One region of the Bacillus carboniphilus genome, then DNA from elsewhere that is predicted to be linked to it. Evidence: a T-box and tRNA genes for the amino acid it is inferred to sense, from the RefSeq annotation. Region 1 holds a T-box; the other holds one or more tRNA genes.
The links. The T-box of region 1 lies ahead of trpS (tryptophan--tRNA ligase). A T-box ahead of a tRNA ligase gene usually reads a tRNA of that ligase, here a tRNA-Trp.

Region 1 (8,503 bases):
TAATTCTGCCCATACTGAATCACAAATTCGATTGAAATGAGGGGTAGAGATGTTATTTCTTCATGATGTTTGGGTTAATTGGTTTGAGGGTGAAGAAAACGGTTACAACGTGTGTCACTACCATGAATGGAGAAAAGATGACGGAGTGGAGCTTCTTGATCAAGTACCTTTACTAAAACTGGATAAGCTCTTATATGATTATATTGAGAATAATCTTTCTGAATTACCATCAGGCTTACTTAAAGAAATTCATCAAAAAGCATATATAAGAAAGAATCATGAGCGAATTCAACTTGAGTATTGTTTCATTGTGACAGATGGAACGGGGATTATTGCTGTTGATACAATGGGATATGCAATTCCAATTAGAAAAAGCCGTTTAATTCCTAGGCAAGAACAATTAGTGTATGAAATGATAAAGGACGCTCAAGTAGAACAATATGATTGGACTGTTGAAGATAGTGAAAAATATCATCACATCTTATCATTGTCACCCGAACATATGAGAGGATTGACCCGGAAAGAAAGGCAGCTAAAACAACTTTTATTCATGGCTTTAGATCATTTACAATCAACGAAAAATACGGCTGAGATCCAATATTGGTATACAGAATGGGATCCAAGTATGTATAGGAATATAAGGAATAAATCATTCGAACAAACTTTTCAAATGCTTTATGAAGAAGTCATTGATGGTTGGGGAGAAAGGCATTTACACCTTTGTGAACGATTAGTGAAAGGGCAACCTTTCTTTGAAAAACTTTGGGACTTAGAACAAGAATATAAAGTGAATTAAAAAAAAGGGAGCGTACAGTATTTTAAACGCTCCCTTCTTCCATTGTTTATTTTTTGACTCTACCAAGTCCCATTGCTTTTTCCATCTTCTTTATCATTTTAATAGCAACTTTATTTGCTTTATCGGCTCCTTGATCTAAAATATCATCGAGTTCTTTAGAGTCAATCAGGTTATAGTAGCGTTCCTGAATAGGAAGAAGTGCATTTTTAACTACCTCAGCTAAATCTCCTTTAAATTCCCCATATCCTTTTCCTTGATACTTCTCTTCTAAGGAAGTAATTGAAACATTCTCTAATATAGAGTAAATCGCTAAAAGGTTCGAGACGCCAGGCTTATTTTCTACATCAAACTTTACGATTCCTTCTGAATCCGTTACTGCACTTTTTATTTTCTTTTCAATTTGTTTTTCTGAATCTAACAATGTAATAAATGATTTTTGATTAGGATCAGACTTGCTCATTTTTTTCGTTGGTTCCTGTAATGACATAATTCTTGCACCGACTTTAGGAATCATCGGTTCGGGAATGGTAAAGATGTCATTATATTTGTTATTAAATCTTTCTGCTAAGTTTCTTGTAAGTTCAATATGTTGTTTTTGGTCTTCGCCAACAGGTACTAAATTCGTTTTATATAAAAGAATATCGGCTGCCATTAATGGAGGGTATGTTAATAACCCAGCTGATACAGCTTCTTTCCCTTTTGATTTGTCTTTAAATTGTGTCATTCTTTCCAATTCTCCAATATAGGCAATACATTGCATCATCCATGCTGCTTGAGCATGTGCTGGAACTTCCGATTGAACAAAAATAGTTGCTTTTTCTGGATCGAGACCAACTGATAAATAAAGCGCTGCTAAACTTTTAATGTTTTTTCTAAGTTCGAGTCGGTCTTGATAAACCGTAATGGCATGCTGATCTACGATACAAAAGTAACATTCGTAATCGTTTTGTAATGGTACAAATTGTTTCATTGCTCCAATATAATTTCCTAGTGTGACATTTCCAGTAGGCTGTATGCCTGAAAATATGGTTTCCATTGTAACAACTCCTTAAATGAAATATAAAAAGGTCCACTCATCCCCGATAAAAAGGGACGAATGGACCGTGGTACCACCCTTATTGAAAGCAAGTTATTGCTTTCCACTTAGTCGTTAACGCCTGACAAACGTCTTTCCCTACTACTCGACATCCAATGATGGTTCTGTCAATTTCAGAAAAAAACTCGAAAGTCCATTCCACATTGCTTCATACTTGTTTACACCAACCACAAGCTCTCTTAAATGCTGGCAATATGTACTACTCTTTCTCATCGATTTAAAAGATTTAACTCATTCAATTATGTTGAATAAATATTATACAACACATCAATAATAAAAGAAAAGTAAGGATAGAAGCATTGTTGCTAATAGAGCCATTCCCGCAGTAAAGATGGCGGAAATATTAAATGATACTAGTTCAGAAGGAATGCTCATTTCTTCTAAATCATCTCTGTCCCATCTATTACTAATAGTGGGAAGAACTTTGCGAAAGCTGATCGTAATGGCGTCAAAGAACCCTTTTTTTGTCGTAAACAAAAATGAAGAGACGATAATAAGGCCACTCGCTAAATAAAAGGTACTATTGATGAAGTGGAGCAACATATTTGTTCTTTCAATTGAAAAACTGATCATTAGAGAAAGAAATAAAGAGATAGTATATATATACATTGTCTTTCTTAAGAGCATTGGTTCACCTATCCTTATATGAATTATCAATTCAAAAATAGTATATCCGTAAAGCGAGTTTCTTTCAATTATTGCAGAGTATATTTATAATTTTTGGCGAATAAACACCAATAATTTATATTTTTCAGTTATTTTTATATAGGTCTTTATACCTATTTTTTTCTCATTGAAAAGCATCGCATAAGAGTTTTTTAAATTTTTCTGTAAATTTAGTATGTACAAGATTCATTTTTAATATATAATTACATTTAGATTACAAATCAATTTTCAGGAGGTAAAGTTTATGTTAAAAAACAAATTTTCAGTATTTTTAATTTTATCATTAGTACTGAGCTTAGTTCTAACTGCTTGTAGCGGTGGATCTGATAATGCAGAAGGTGATAAAGATGAAGAAAAAGATACTACTGAAAGTGTAGAGCAAGTATTAAATACATTAGAAAGTGCTGAAATCCCAACGATGGATACCGTTATGGGAACAGATGCAGTATCATTTAACGTCATGAACCAAGTGTTTGAAGGTTTATACCGTTTAGGTGAAAATGATGAAGTTGTTGAAGGTTTGGCTGAAGGTGAACCGGAAATAAGTGAAGACGGTAAAACTTATACGATTAAGTTAAGAGATGCTGAATGGTCAAATGGAGATCCTGTAGTTGCAGAAGACTTCGTTTATGCTTGGCAACGTGCTGTAAATCCTAAAACTGGATCTGAATATGGCCCTTATATGATGGGTGGTAAAATTCTTAACGCAACAGAAATTGCGGCTGATGAAAAAGATCCAAGTGAATTAGGAATTAAAGCATTAGATGAAAAAACATTAGAAATTCAATTAGTGAAACCACTTCCTTACTTTGAATCTTTAATGACGTTCGCAACGTTCTTACCTCAAAATAAATCATATGTTGAAGAACAAGGTGATGACTATGCAAAAACTAGTGATAACCTTGTCTACAATGGACCATTTGTTCTTACAGATTGGGATGGAACAACAGCTACTTCATGGAACATGGAGAAGAGCGATACTTACTGGGATAAAGATGCAGTATCTCTTGAAAAAGTTACTGTAAAAGTAGTAAAAGAGCCAAGTACATCTGTTAATCTTTATGAGACAGGCGAAGTTGATACAATTGCTTTATCATCTGATTTTGTTGATAAATACACAGACCATGAAGATTTAATGCAATATGGTGAACCAGTTATTTTCTGGTTGAAATTAAATCAAGAAAATGAAATCCTTGCAAATAAAAATATCCGTATGGCTCTTAACTATGCGATTGATAAACAAGGCTTAACAGACGGTATCTTGAAAAACGGTTCAATTCCAGCATACTTCGCTGTTCCTAAAAACTTTGTTTCAAACCCTGACACTGGAGCAGACTTTAGAGAAGCGAACGGTGATTTCTTAGGATATGATGTGGATAAAGCGAAAGAGTATTGGGAAAAAGGGTTAGACGAATTAGGTATGGAAGAAGTTACGTTGGAAATATTAGGTGGAGACACTGAAACATCTAAGAAATCTGATGCGTATTTAAAAAATCAATTAGAGACAGTACTTGAAGGATTAACAATTGACTTAGCTCCAGTACCATTCAGTGTACGTATTGAGCGTGACAAGGAAATGGATTATCAAATTCAAGTTGCTGGATGGGGACCTGACTACAAAGACCCTATGACATTCTCTGATTTATGGGTAACTGATGGTGGACATAACTTTATGGCATATTCTAACTCAGAGTATGACAAACTAATTGAAGAAGCTAATACTACGTTAGCGCAAAAACCAGTAGAGCGTTTTGAAGCCTTACAAGAAGCTGAAAGAATCTTATTAGAAGAAGATGCAGCGATTGTTCCTCTTTACCAACGTGGTATATCTAGATTAACGCAACCATATGTCAAGGATCGTTACATTCATACATTTGGTCCAGATTTTTCATTCAAATGGACAAAAATTGAAAAATAATCTTACCTAATAAAATAAAAATATTAATGGGAAGAGAGTATATGAGCTATGTGTATATACTCTCTTTTCATCTTGAGTTGAAAAAAAATTATTTTTGAAGGATAATATGAAAGTGAAATTTTTTAGGAGGTGCTCTAGTTGGCCAAATATATTACTCAACGGATAATCTATATGGTTATCACTCTTTTTCTTATTACCACAATAACCTTCTTTCTCATGAAGATATTACCAGGATCTCCTTTTACTCTTCAAGATAAGCTTTCGGATGCACAAGTAGAAGTGCTGAACGAAAAATATGGTTTAGCTGATCCAGTACCTGTTCAATATGCAAATTACATGTTGAATTTACTTAAAGGAGACTTAGGGGTTTCTTTCAAGTTTGGTGATACGGAAGTTACCAAACTATTACTTGATCGGATAGGACCTTCTGCTACACTCGGATTTCAAGCAATGGTTTTTGGTGTAGTATTAGGTTTGTTACTTGGAATCATTGCGGCATTAAAACAGAATACTTGGATTGATTATTTTTCAACCTTTTTAACAGTTATCTTTGTTTCTATCCCTTCGTTTGTTTTCGCTGCGCTATTACAATATTATTTTGCAGTTAAATGGGAAATACTACCAGTAGCCTTTTGGGACAGCTTTGCTCATACCATTCTTCCTACGATTGCTCTAGGCGTATTTCCGTTGGCCATTACGGCTCGATTTATGCGTACCGAAATGATAGAGGTGCTGGGGTCTGACTTTATTACGTTAGCAAAAGCTAAAGGAGCAAACTTTTTTTGAAGTAGCTTTTAAACATGCTTTAAGAAATGCTCTTATTCCCGTGATAACGGTTTTAGGACCTTTAACGGTAGGTTTAATGACTGGGACGCTAGTTATTGAAAAAGTTTTCTCTGTTCCTGGAATTGGTGAACAATTTGTCACATCAATAATAGTTAATGATTATCCTGTCATAATGGGGACGACTATATTTTTCTCTGTTTTATTTGTTGTTGTTATTTTTATTGTGGATATTCTTTATGGGGTCATTGATCCTCGAATTAGATTAGCGGGAGGGAAAAAATAATGTCCGATAAACAATATACAGAAGATATAAAACCAGGTTTATTTGAACCCGCTAAAATGGACTTAGAGGCAACGGAAAAGATATCGAAGCCTAGTCTATCTTATTGGCAAGATGCTTGGCTTGTATTAAGGAAGAATAAAGCAGCTGTTTTCAGTGCATTTATTTTAATATTGGTTACTTTGTTAGCAGCATTTGCTCCATTATTAAGCTCTAAAGAATATGATGCACAAAACATTTCACATGCGAGTCTTCCTCCGAAAGTACAAGCGCTAGAGAATATTTCTTTTTTAGGTTTTGATGGAACGAAAACGGATAATGGTGTAACGACAGACGTTTATGAACAAAAAGGAGTCGATACGTACTATTGGTTCGGAACAGATAGTTTAGGTAGAGACCTTTGGACTCGTGTTTGGATGGGTACGAGAGTATCTTTATACATTGCCTTTCTAGCTGCATTAATTGATATGGTTATTGGAGTAGCCTATGGTGGAATATCTGGGTATTACGGTGGTCGTGTCGATAATTTGATGCAAAGATTTATCGAAATCTTAACTGGAATTCCTAACCTTGTTATCGTTATTTTAATGATTCTTGTCTTAAAGCCAGGGATATTATCTATCACCATTGCTATTGCATTGACAGGTTGGATATCTATGTCAAGGGTTGTTCGAGGTCAATTTTTAAAATACAAAAATATGGAGTTTGTGTTAGCTTCTAAAACATTAGGATTAGAGGATCGAAAAATTATAAGTAAACATTTAATCCCTAATGTATCGGGTGTCATTATTATTAATACGATGTTTTCTATTCCAAGCGCTATCTTCTTCGAAGCTTTTTTAAGCTTTATCGGTTTAGGTCTACAAGAACCAAATACTTCTCTTGGGGTGTTAGTTGAAGATGGATACAAGTCTATGCAAATCCATCCGCACATTTTACTGTTTCCAGCAATCGTAATCTCAATCATTATGATTTGCTTCAACTTATTAGCCGATGGTTTTAGAGATGCGTTTGATCCTAAAATGAGAGATTAAGAAAGGTAAGTGACGAAAATTGACGAATATACTAGAGGTGAAAGATTTAAATATTTCTTTTCATACGTTTGCAGGGGAAGTGCAAGCCATTCGTGGTGTTGATTTCGAACTTAAAAAGGGTGAAGTCCTTGCGATTGTTGGAGAATCTGGTTCAGGAAAATCAGTCACTACCAAATCGATTATGGGTCTTTTACCAGAAAAAGTATCCGATATTAAAAAAGGTCAAATCCTTTTTGAAGATCAAGATTTAACAAAGCTTTCCGAACGTGAAATGCAAAAGATCCGTGGGAAAGACATTTCGATGATTTTTCAAGATCCGATGACTTCGTTAAATCCGACGATGAGAATTGGTTCGCAAATAATGGAACCATTAAGAAAGCATCAAGGAATGAGCAAAGCCGCAGCTAAAGAAAGAGCGCTGGATCTTTTAAGGCTGGTCGGAATTCCAAAACCTGAAATAAGACTTAAACAATATCCTCATCAGTTTTCAGGAGGAATGAGACAACGTGTGGTAATCGCGATAGCCTTAGCTTGTAATCCGAAAGTACTAATTGCTGATGAACCGACAACAGCTTTAGACGTAACCATTCAAGCACAAATTTTAGAATTAATGAAAGATTTACAAAAAAAAGGTTGAAACTTCGATTATCTTTATTACTCATGACTTAGGTGTTGTCGCAAACGTTGCTGATCGAGTGGCCGTAATGTATGGAGGACAAATTGTCGAAACGGGAACGGTTGACGAGATTTTTTACAATCCTCAACATCCGTATACGTGGGGTTTAATTAGTTCAATGCCAGATTTAGAGACGACTAGTGATGAACTATATGCTATACCAGGTTCTCCTCCTGATTTAACCGATCCACCTAAAGGAGACCCATTTGCCGCAAGGAATGAATACGCGATGAAAATTGATTTTGAAAAACAGCCTCCACTTTTTAAAGTTTCCGAAACTCATTATGCGGCAACGTGGTTGCTCCATCCTAATGCACCGAAGGTAGAACCGCCGAAAGCAGTAAGAATGAGACAACAGCAGTTCAACGCGAACAAGGGGGTGTAAGGAACGTGGCAGAGAAAATTCTTGAAGTGAAAAATTTAAAACAACATTTTAATATAGGAAAACCGAATGAAGTAAAAGCAGTAGATGGAATCACGTTCGATATTCGTGAAGGTGAAACATTTGGTTTAGTTGGTGAGTCAGGGTGCGGTAAATCAACAACAGGTAGAACCATTATTCGTTTATATGATGCCACAGATGGACAAGTTCTTTTTAATGGAGAAAATGTTCATGGGAAAAAATCAAAGTCTGAACTTAAAAAGTTTAATCGAAAAATGCAAATGATTTTCCAAGATCCTTATGCTTCGTTAAATCCTCGTATGAAAGTTGAGGACATTATTGCTGAAGGAATCGACATTCATGGATTAGCTAAGGATAAGGCTGAAAGAAAGAAAAAAGTTCATGATTTATTGGAAACGGTAGGGCTAAACAAAGAGCATGCAGGTAGATATCCACATGAGTTCAGTGGTGGACAACGTCAACGTATCGGTATTGCTAGAGCATTAGCAGTTGATCCAGATTTTATTATTGCGGACGAACCGATTTCAGCATTGGATGTATCAATTCAAGCACAAGTAGTAAACCTACTTCAAAAACTTCAAAAAGAAAAGAATTTAACGTATTTATTTATTGCCCATGATTTATCAATGGTCAAGTACATTAGCGATCGTATCGGTGTAATGTATTTTGGTAATATGGTTGAGATTGCTGACTCGGATGAGTTATATAAAAACGCTCTTCATCCGTATACAAAATCACTTTTATCAGCTATTCCACAACCAGATCCTCATTCAGAAAGAAATAGAAAACGTGTGGAGTATAACCCATCTGTTCATAACTATGATGAAGGTGAAGAACTTCAATTACGT
Region 2 (8,503 bases), 300 kb from region 1:
AGGCGTCTTTGGGATACTACCCTGGCTGTATTGACCTTCTAACCCGCACCCGTCATCCGGGTGGGAGACAGTGTCAGGTGGGCAGTTTGACTGGGGCGGTCGCCTCCTAAAAAGTAACGGAGGCGCCCAAAGGTTCCCTCAGAATGGTTGGAAATCATTCGTAGAGTGTAAAGGCACAAGGAGAACGACTGCGAGACCTACAAGTCGAGCAGGGACGAAAGTCGGGCTTAGTGATCCGGTGGTTCCGCATGGAAGGGCCATCGCTCAACGGATAAAAGCTACCCCGGGGATAACAGGCTTATCTCCCCCAAGAGTCCACATCGACGGGGAGGTTTGGCACCTCGATGTCGGCTCATCGCATCCTGGGGCTGTAGTCGGTCCCAAGGGTTGGGCTGTTCGCCCATTAAAGCGGTACGCGAGCTGGGTTCAGAACGTCGTGAGACAGTTCGGTCCCTATCCGTCGTGGGCGCAGGAAATTTGAGAGGAGCTGTCCTTAGTACGAGAGGACCGGGATGGACGCACCGCTGGTGTACCAGTTGTCTTGCCAAAGGCATCGCTGGGTAGCTATGTGCGGAAGGGATAAGTGCTGAAAGCATCTAAGCATGAAGCCCTCCTCAAGATGAGATTTCCCATCTAGCAATAGAGTAAGATCCCTGAAAGATGATCAGGTTGATAGGTTCGAGGTGGACGTGTGGTGACACATGGAGCTGACGAATACTAATCGATCGAGGACTTAACCACACACATGCGATTCTTGTTACCCTTCGTTATTTAGTTTTGAAAGAATGAAAAAACACTTGATTTTTTCTTCATTCCTAGTATAATAAGATTTGTGTTGCTTTTAAAAAGAATTAATAATTTAGCGATTAAAACAAAGTAAGAAGAAAAAGGGTTTTGAGAGGTAAATAGTTTAAGGAATCAACTGAGGAGAGGTTTGAGCGTACTTCAGTACGTGACGGCGTCGACGAAAGAAGATGACAAAAAAATGCGCCTTTTCAAATGAAGCCTAAGTTAAGAATAAAAGGGTTTTGAGAAACAAGCAGTTTGAGGAATTAACTGAGGAAACCGAGGAGCGTACTCCAGTACGTGACGACGTTGACGAAAGAAGATGACAAAAAAATGCGCCGTTTATCAAAAGCCGTAAACCATATGTCTGGTGATGATGGCAAAGAGGCCACACCCGTTCCCATGCCGAACACGGAAGTTAAGCTCTTTAGCGCCGATGGTAGTTGGGGGTCTCCCCCTGTGAGAGTAGGACGTTGCCAGGCTAATATTGATCCGCAGTAGCTCAGTGGTAGAGCATTCGGCTGTTAACCGAACGGTCGTAGGTTCGAATCCTACCTGCGGAGCCACTTGGAGAGGCTGTCCGAGAGGTCGAAGGAGCACGATTGGAAATCGTGTAGACGGTTAACGCTGTCTCAAGGGTTCGAATCCCTTGCTCTCCGCCAGTTCACTAGATTTTAAAATATATGGCCCGTTGGTCAAGCGGTTAAGACACCGCCCTTTCACGGCGGTAACACGGGTTCGAATCCCGTACGGGTCACCAAGATTAACGGAGGATTAGCTCAGCTGGGAGAGCACTTGCCTTACAAGCAAGGGGTCGGCGGTTCGATCCCGTCATCCTCCACCATTAATTCAAGAACAACTAATATTACCGCGGGGTGGAGCAACGAGCAAAAGCATCGTCGAATCACACAGCAAGTTGTACCGATCAAGTAGCATCAAAGAGTAAACAACCTGAGATCGGGACAGTCCATGCTAACTAAGAGCATAGAATAACAATATACTTTATTATTATCGCGGGGTGGAGCAGTCTGGTAGCTCGTCGGGCTCATAACCCGAAGGTCGCAGGTTCAAATCCTGCCCCCGCAACCAAAAGGTCCCGTGGTGTAGCGGTTAACATGCCTGCCTGTCACGCAGGAGATCGCGGGTTCGATTCCCGTCGGGACCGCCATATAATACATAGGCTTGGTAGCTCAGTTGGTAGAGCAATGGACTGAAAATCCATGTGTCGGCGGTTCGATTCCGTCCCAAGCCACCACTAATGATTATTTTATATGCCGGGGTAGCTCAATTGGTAGAGCAACTGACTTGTAATCAGTAGGTTGGGGGTTCAAGTCCTCTCGCCGGCACTGTCTGAAATTTCATATGGAGGGGTAGCGAAGTGGCTAAACGCGGCGGACTGTAAATCCGCTCCCTCAGGGTTCGGCGGTTCGAATCCGTCCCCCTCCACCATTTTTGATAGGGGTATAGTTTAAAGGTAGAACAGAGGTCTCCAAAACCTCCGGTGTGGGTTCGATTCCTACTACCCCTGCCAATTAATTAATTTTTCAACTATATATGGCGGTTGTGGCGAAGTGGTTAACGCACCAGATTGTGGCTCTGGCACTCGTGGGTTCGATTCCCATCAATCGCCCCATTTGCTGATATAGTTTTAATTGAATGAATGTAATTATACAGGTAATATATGAAGTATAATCACAAAAAATCATCTTGCGATGTAAATTCATGAAGCTTAGTCGAAGAAGGTTATTCATGGAACTAACATTCTATAAGTAGTATTTATTTTTATTGTTATGTCAATGATTCTTCTTGAAGTAACTCAATGAAGCATATTCAAAAAATCATTGTGCGAAGTACATTCATGATGTTTAATCGAAGAAGGTTATTCATGGAGATTATTCAATGGGCTATAGCCAAGCGGTAAGGCAACGGATTTTGATTCCGTGATGCGCTGGTTCGAATCCAGCTAGCCCAGCCATTCTTTTTAGTATAATATGAATAGAAAATCATATATATAATATATACTTGCGGAAGTAGTTCAGTGGTAGAACATCACCTTGCCAAGGTGGGGGTCGCGGGTTCGAATCCCGTCTTCCGCTCCAAAGTGGCGGCATAGCCAAGTGGTAAGGCAGAGGTCTGCAAAACCTTTATCACCGGTTCAAATCCGGTTGCCGCCTCCATTACCCATGCCGGGGTGGTGGAATTGGCAGACACACAGGACTTAAAATCCTGCGGTAGGTGACTACCGTGCCGGTTCAAGTCCGGCCCTCGGCATTAATCAAATACTTTTTTAGCCGGTGTGGCGGAATTGGCAGACGCGCACGACTCAAAATCGTGTTCCTTATGGAGTGTCGGTTCGACCCCGACCACCGGTATCATATTTCAAGTTTATTTTTGTTTATTAACATTGAATATTTTGTAATATCAACGTTTCTCAATTGTGGGAAACGTTTTTTGTGTTTATTAACTATTTAGACTACCTGAAATCTATTATGAACACAACCGTACTTTTCGGAACGGTATTCCGGTTTAAAAATGTTACTGCATAACATGATAGATAGATTATTCTAAACTGGATGGGATTTTACAGGTTATTATAGAGTAAAATCTTTGATTGTTTAAGCAACGTTAATACGGTTCATACTAATTTATAATTAATTCTAAGAAAAGAGGTTGAAGAGGATGAGAGAGAAGATAGAAGAATTTTTAAGCAGGGAATTAGTCCTTGAGCGAGAAATATACGAAGAACTATTGGAACACCATAAAAACAAACTAAAGAATAGTGAAAGCATAACAGGTACGCTAGAGGATGTATTTGTAGCGGAATATCAAGCAAAGATTAATCTCCTTCACCAACTGGAAATTAGGTATATTGAATTTTTCAAAAAAGAATTAATAGGTAAAAGTAAAGATTACCCCGCTTAAATAATTTAATTTCTTGAGGTGTTAAATGTTTAGAGTCAATTATTCGTGGAATAATTGACTCTTATGCATCTCAAATATTTAGTAAATGACTGCTAATGAACAGTCCATTTATAGTGTCTTACTCGAATTCCATCTCAATAATCTTTCCAGTATTAGGATGAACTAAAAAGGCAGTACCTGGATGAAAATCGAAACTATAAAAAGCTAATACAAAATTGTCGGTTCCACCAAATGGAGCAATATTTCTATCAGAATCTCCTGGTTTTACAATCTCAATATTTCTCTCAGACTCTAACTCTTTTACCTTTTCATATGCTTCTTGAAAAGTGAATTCAGGTTTTATTGAGAAATAAGATATTGGTGCGATACAAAAGAAAAGTAAAATAATAATCACTTTTTGATAATTTTTCTTAATCCTGTTATAAATTAAAATCTTACTGTCTTTTTCGAAAGCTCTAAATACGGCTAATGGCTGAAAAATTAGGAATACATATAATGCAGAGGAATTCATCACATTTTTGTATAGAGTTTCATTAATATAAGATAACAATATAAATTCAATGATGGTAACAAATCCAGCAATCCCTGTAAAAATATTTCTTTTAGTAATAATGCGTTTTCCTGTTTGTTTTTTAAAATCAAATACTGTTGTTGCAATAAAAAGAGCCCATATTATGATGATAAAAACTAGAATATAAATGTCACCTTTACCCATGTCCTTCCCTCGCTCATATCATTTGTTTTATCTATACTACTTACTTCAAATCTTCAGATTATATTTTTTATAGACCAGAAGGTTACACTTCAGTCTAATCAATAGTATTAAAGGTTTGCTAGAGTTAATTCACAAGGTGATAGCAATGATCAAAAGCCTTCATGTTATGATTTTCAATTGTATTCAGTTGTAAAAGGTTTTTAGCAATAATCATGTCTACTATATTTACTCTTCCATTCTTTCTATTTTAAACCCATCTAGTTTTCTTGAAATTTCTTTAAGTACTTCATTTCTTTCGGATTGGATTTGTAGAAACCTCATTAAAAGTGCGTGTTCAAAAAGTAGGGAAAAAGGACGCTGAAGAACGAGGCGGTCTGCTTAATGAACACAGGCTAAGTACAGCCACGTCGCGAGAGCAACGCCTGCGCTAGCCCGTCCTGGGCGTCGAAGCACTCACAGTGTACGTTAAGGAAAAGGATCACGAGCTAAATACGTCCCCACCCTAGGGACAACGCTCGTGCTAGCCAATCCTGGCGTCGGAGTGTCGGAAAAGCAAACCAACAAAGTTATTCAACCGACATTTTTTTAGGACTTTTTGAACAACCTCTAAAAACCAAATGATAAAGATTGCAGGCAATAAATATAATAGTATTGCGATCAGTGGAGCAATAGCAGCCCAGCCATAAGTCGAACCTCCTTTTCATTAGTGAATTATACCAGTATAAACAAAAAGATGATATACATCGTTTCAAACATACTTACTAAAGTCATAATAACGATCCTATGGTTTGATATTGGATGGGAATCAATCAATTGAGGTGATGTCGAAGTACCTCAAATATTGTGAAAATGTTCACAATTTATACTCATTTACATTTGGATACAAATGGTATACTTGAAGTGTAAAAGAATTGTTATATCTAAAAAGCATTGATGATTAATTGAGGAGGAAAAAAAATGAAGGCTTTTAAAGTGATGGAGATTAAAGAAAGCGTATTCAAGAATAATGATCATCAGGCTGATTTACTTAGGGAACAATTAAAAAAAGACAAAACTTTTTTATTGAATTTAATGTCTTCACCAGGATCGGGTAAAACAACAACGGTATTAAGAACAATTGAGGCATTAAAAAAAGAAATGAACATCGGAATTTTAGAAGCTGATATTGACTCAGATGTGGATGCCAAAACGGTTTCGGAAACAGGAACAAAAGTCATTCAATTGCATACAGGAGGAATGTGTCACTTAGATGCTGACATGACGAAACAAGGACTTGAAGGTTTAGGAACGGAAGAGATTGATTTTGTTATTTTGGAAAATGTGGGTAATTTAGTTTGTCCTGCTGAATTTGATACAGGTGCATCAAAAAATGCGATGATTTTGAGTGTACCTGAAGGAGATGATAAACCTCTTAAATATCCACTTATGTTCACCATTGTTGATATATTATTAGTGAATAAAATGGACGCAATCGGAATATTTGATTTTGATTTACAAGCTCTTGAAGAGCGTGTTAAAAAGATAAATCCAAATATTAAAGTCATACCTATTAGTGCTAAAACAGGAGAAGGTATAGACGAGTGGGTGGAGTGGATTCGAGAAGAAGTTAAAAATTGGATGAACTTAAGTGTAGAAGAGGTTGTTCAATAGTTTTTAAGATGTCTTTACGAGGGAAGAAAACAATTGGAGTGTTTTCACAAAATGCTAGCATTATCGTTGCCAAAGAACGTAGTTGTACTTATTGAATATTCCTGAATAATTATGATATATTGCCTGTCTTAGAACGGAGATGAATACGTTATGCTAGCTTTAAAGTTTTCACTTGCTGATGATGTTTTCCTCAAAATTGTAACGAGATAAAATCATCATGAGGCGTTAGTACTTATATGGTTGTTACTTACTTATCATTATTATTGTTTTATCCCAGATGGTATTAAAAAATAATCTTCATTGGGGTTGGTTATTATGGTAAAAGAAAGGGTGCTTGACCTTGCAAATAAGATAAGTAGAGCAAAGCCAGGCTCAAGATTCGAAGTGAAACCTGAAGATCCTGAATATCGTATATTGGAACCTGTTGTGACAGATGAAATGGCAGAAGTGGCCCTTTGTCTTGAATTAAGAAAGCCTAAAACGGTTGAAGAGGTGGCTTCTATTTGTGGAATGCCATTAGATCGAGTGGACGAAATTCTCCACCAACTTGCGATGGATGGTGTGGTTGGTTTATCACCTAAAGATGGTGTTGATCGTTTTCAGCTAGAATTATGGATTCCTGGTGTAATGGAGTTTATGGTCGTTAACAAGGAAAACGTTAAAAAATATCCACAGATTGCTGAGTGCTTTGAAGAATATTCACGAACAAAAGGGGCTATGTTAGCAGGTAATGTACCAGTTGGTGCAGGATTAATGCGTGTTATTCCTATTGAAAGTGCGATTCATGGTGAATCAAGAAGAGCTTCTTATGAAGAAGTGTCGAAATATATAAATGAAAATGAAGTTTTTTCTGTATCAGATTGTGCTTGCCGGGCGGTAAGGGAATCAATGGGTGAAGGCTGTGGTCACTTAAAAGAAGATATTTGTATTCAGATGGGTGAAGCAGCTGAATTTTATATTAAGACCGGAAGAGGCAAACAAGTTACTCGCGAAGAAGCCTTTGAAGTGATTCGTAAAGCGGAAGAAGACGGTCTTATGCACCAAATTCCGAACACAGATGGTCCAGGTAAAACACACGCAATATGTAACTGTTGTGGGTGTTCCTGTCTTGCCTTAAGGCATGCTAACTACTTCCAAAGCCCTGATAATCTTCGTTCCAATTACGTAGCTCAAATTGATACACTCAAATGTGTTGCTTGTGGTGAATGTGTGGAAAATTGTCCATCCAATGCATTAACACTAGGGCAAAAGTTATGTGAAGTAAATCCGCTTCCTGAACAAAAAAGAGAATATCCTTATCATACCGAGTGGGGACCAGATAAATGGAATCCAGATTATCGTGTAAACCGAAAAGTAGTGGTAGAAGGTGGCACAAGTCCTTGTAAAGCAGAATGCCCAGCTCATATAGGTATTCAAGGTTATATTAAACTCGCTTCACAAGGCAAATATACCGAGGCACTAGAATTAATTAAGAAAGAAAACCCATTCCCAGCTGTATGCGGACGCATCTGTCCTCGTTATTGTGAATCCGCTTGTACAAGAGGGGACCTTGATGATCCAATTGCTATTGACGAAATTAAAAAATTTATTGCTGAACAAGACTTAAATGAAGACCGTCGTTTTATTCCAACTATTAAACATGACTATGACAAAAAAATAGCTGTTATTGGAGCTGGTCCTTCCGGTCTCTCTTGTGCTTATTATTTAGCAATTGAAGGTTACAAGGTAACCGTTTTTGAAAAACAACAAGCCCTCGGTGGTATGCTTACTCTTGGTATTCCTTCTTTTAGACTTGAAAAAGAAATTGTTGAAGCAGAGATTGATATTTTGAAAGAATTAGGGGTTGAATTTAAAACAGGTATTGAAGTAGGGAAAGATGTTACTCTTAATAAATTAAGGGATCAAGACTTTAAAGCCTTCTATTTAGCCATTGGTGCTCAAGCTGGAAGAAAACTTGGTTTAGAAGGTGAAGAGGCACATGGAGTAAGTACAGGTGTAGATTTTTTGCGAGATATTCATTTTAATAAAGACATGAAACTAGACGGAAACACAATTGTCATCGGTGGAGGAAATGTCGCGATTGATGTAGCACGGACGGCAACGAGACTCGGAGCTCAAGAAGTAAATATGTTCAGTTTGGAGAAATGGGATGATATGCCTGCGTTAGAAGAAGAACGAACAGAAGCAATGGAGGAAGGCATTATCATCAATAATTCATGGGGGCCAAAACGAATCATTACAGAAAATGACCGTGTGATTGGTGTAGAGTTCAAGAGATGTACGTCTGTGTTCGATGAACATCACAAGTTCAAACCAACATTTGATGAGAACGATACAAAAGTCATTAAGGCGGACAACGTTCTCATATCAATTGGTCAACAAATGGATTGGGGTCAATTAATCGAGAGTAGCAATATACAATTAAATGCC

Region 2: it encodes a tRNA-Trp, which carries the amino acid that the T-box ahead of trpS (tryptophan--tRNA ligase) is inferred to sense. The anticodon was not compared.

Annotation. Positions count from the first base shown of each region.
Region 1 covers NZ_CP129013.1:303,285-311,787, forward strand. The annotation lists gene LC087_RS01555 (YjbA family protein) at 50-796, shown strand; gene trpS (tryptophan--tRNA ligase) at 843-1,832, opposite strand; T-box leader at 1,882-2,114, opposite strand; gene LC087_RS01565 (DUF3899 domain-containing protein) at 2,160-2,519, opposite strand; gene LC087_RS01570 (peptide ABC transporter substrate-binding protein) at 2,803-4,476, shown strand; partial or broken gene opp3b (oligopeptide ABC transporter permease) at 4,615-5,545, shown strand; gene opp3C (oligopeptide ABC transporter permease) at 5,545-6,576, shown strand; partial or broken gene LC087_RS01585 (ABC transporter ATP-binding protein) at 6,596-7,637, shown strand; gene LC087_RS01590 (ABC transporter ATP-binding protein) at 7,643-8,503, shown strand, end outside.
Region 2 covers NZ_CP129013.1:7,664-16,166, forward strand. The annotation lists rRNA gene LC087_RS00035 (23S ribosomal RNA) at 1-741, shown strand, start outside; rRNA gene rrf (5S ribosomal RNA) at 1,153-1,268, shown strand; tRNA gene LC087_RS00045 (tRNA-Asn) at 1,278-1,352, shown strand; tRNA gene LC087_RS00050 (tRNA-Ser) at 1,356-1,448, shown strand; tRNA gene LC087_RS00055 (tRNA-Glu) at 1,472-1,546, shown strand; tRNA gene LC087_RS00060 (tRNA-Val) at 1,555-1,630, shown strand; tRNA gene LC087_RS00065 (tRNA-Met) at 1,799-1,875, shown strand; tRNA gene LC087_RS00070 (tRNA-Asp) at 1,879-1,954, shown strand; tRNA gene LC087_RS00075 (tRNA-Phe) at 1,966-2,041, shown strand; tRNA gene LC087_RS00080 (tRNA-Thr) at 2,060-2,132, shown strand; tRNA gene LC087_RS00085 (tRNA-Tyr) at 2,151-2,235, shown strand; tRNA gene LC087_RS00090 (tRNA-Trp) at 2,244-2,317, shown strand; tRNA gene LC087_RS00095 (tRNA-His) at 2,344-2,419, shown strand; tRNA gene LC087_RS00100 (tRNA-Gln) at 2,687-2,761, shown strand; tRNA gene LC087_RS00105 (tRNA-Gly) at 2,811-2,885, shown strand; tRNA gene LC087_RS00110 (tRNA-Cys) at 2,890-2,963, shown strand; tRNA gene LC087_RS00115 (tRNA-Leu) at 2,972-3,057, shown strand; tRNA gene LC087_RS00120 (tRNA-Leu) at 3,077-3,158, shown strand; gene LC087_RS00125 (hypothetical protein) at 3,466-3,708, shown strand; gene LC087_RS00130 (hypothetical protein) at 3,827-4,423, opposite strand; gene hypB (hydrogenase nickel incorporation protein HypB) at 5,381-6,073, shown strand; gene LC087_RS00140 (FAD-dependent oxidoreductase) at 6,389-8,503, shown strand, end outside.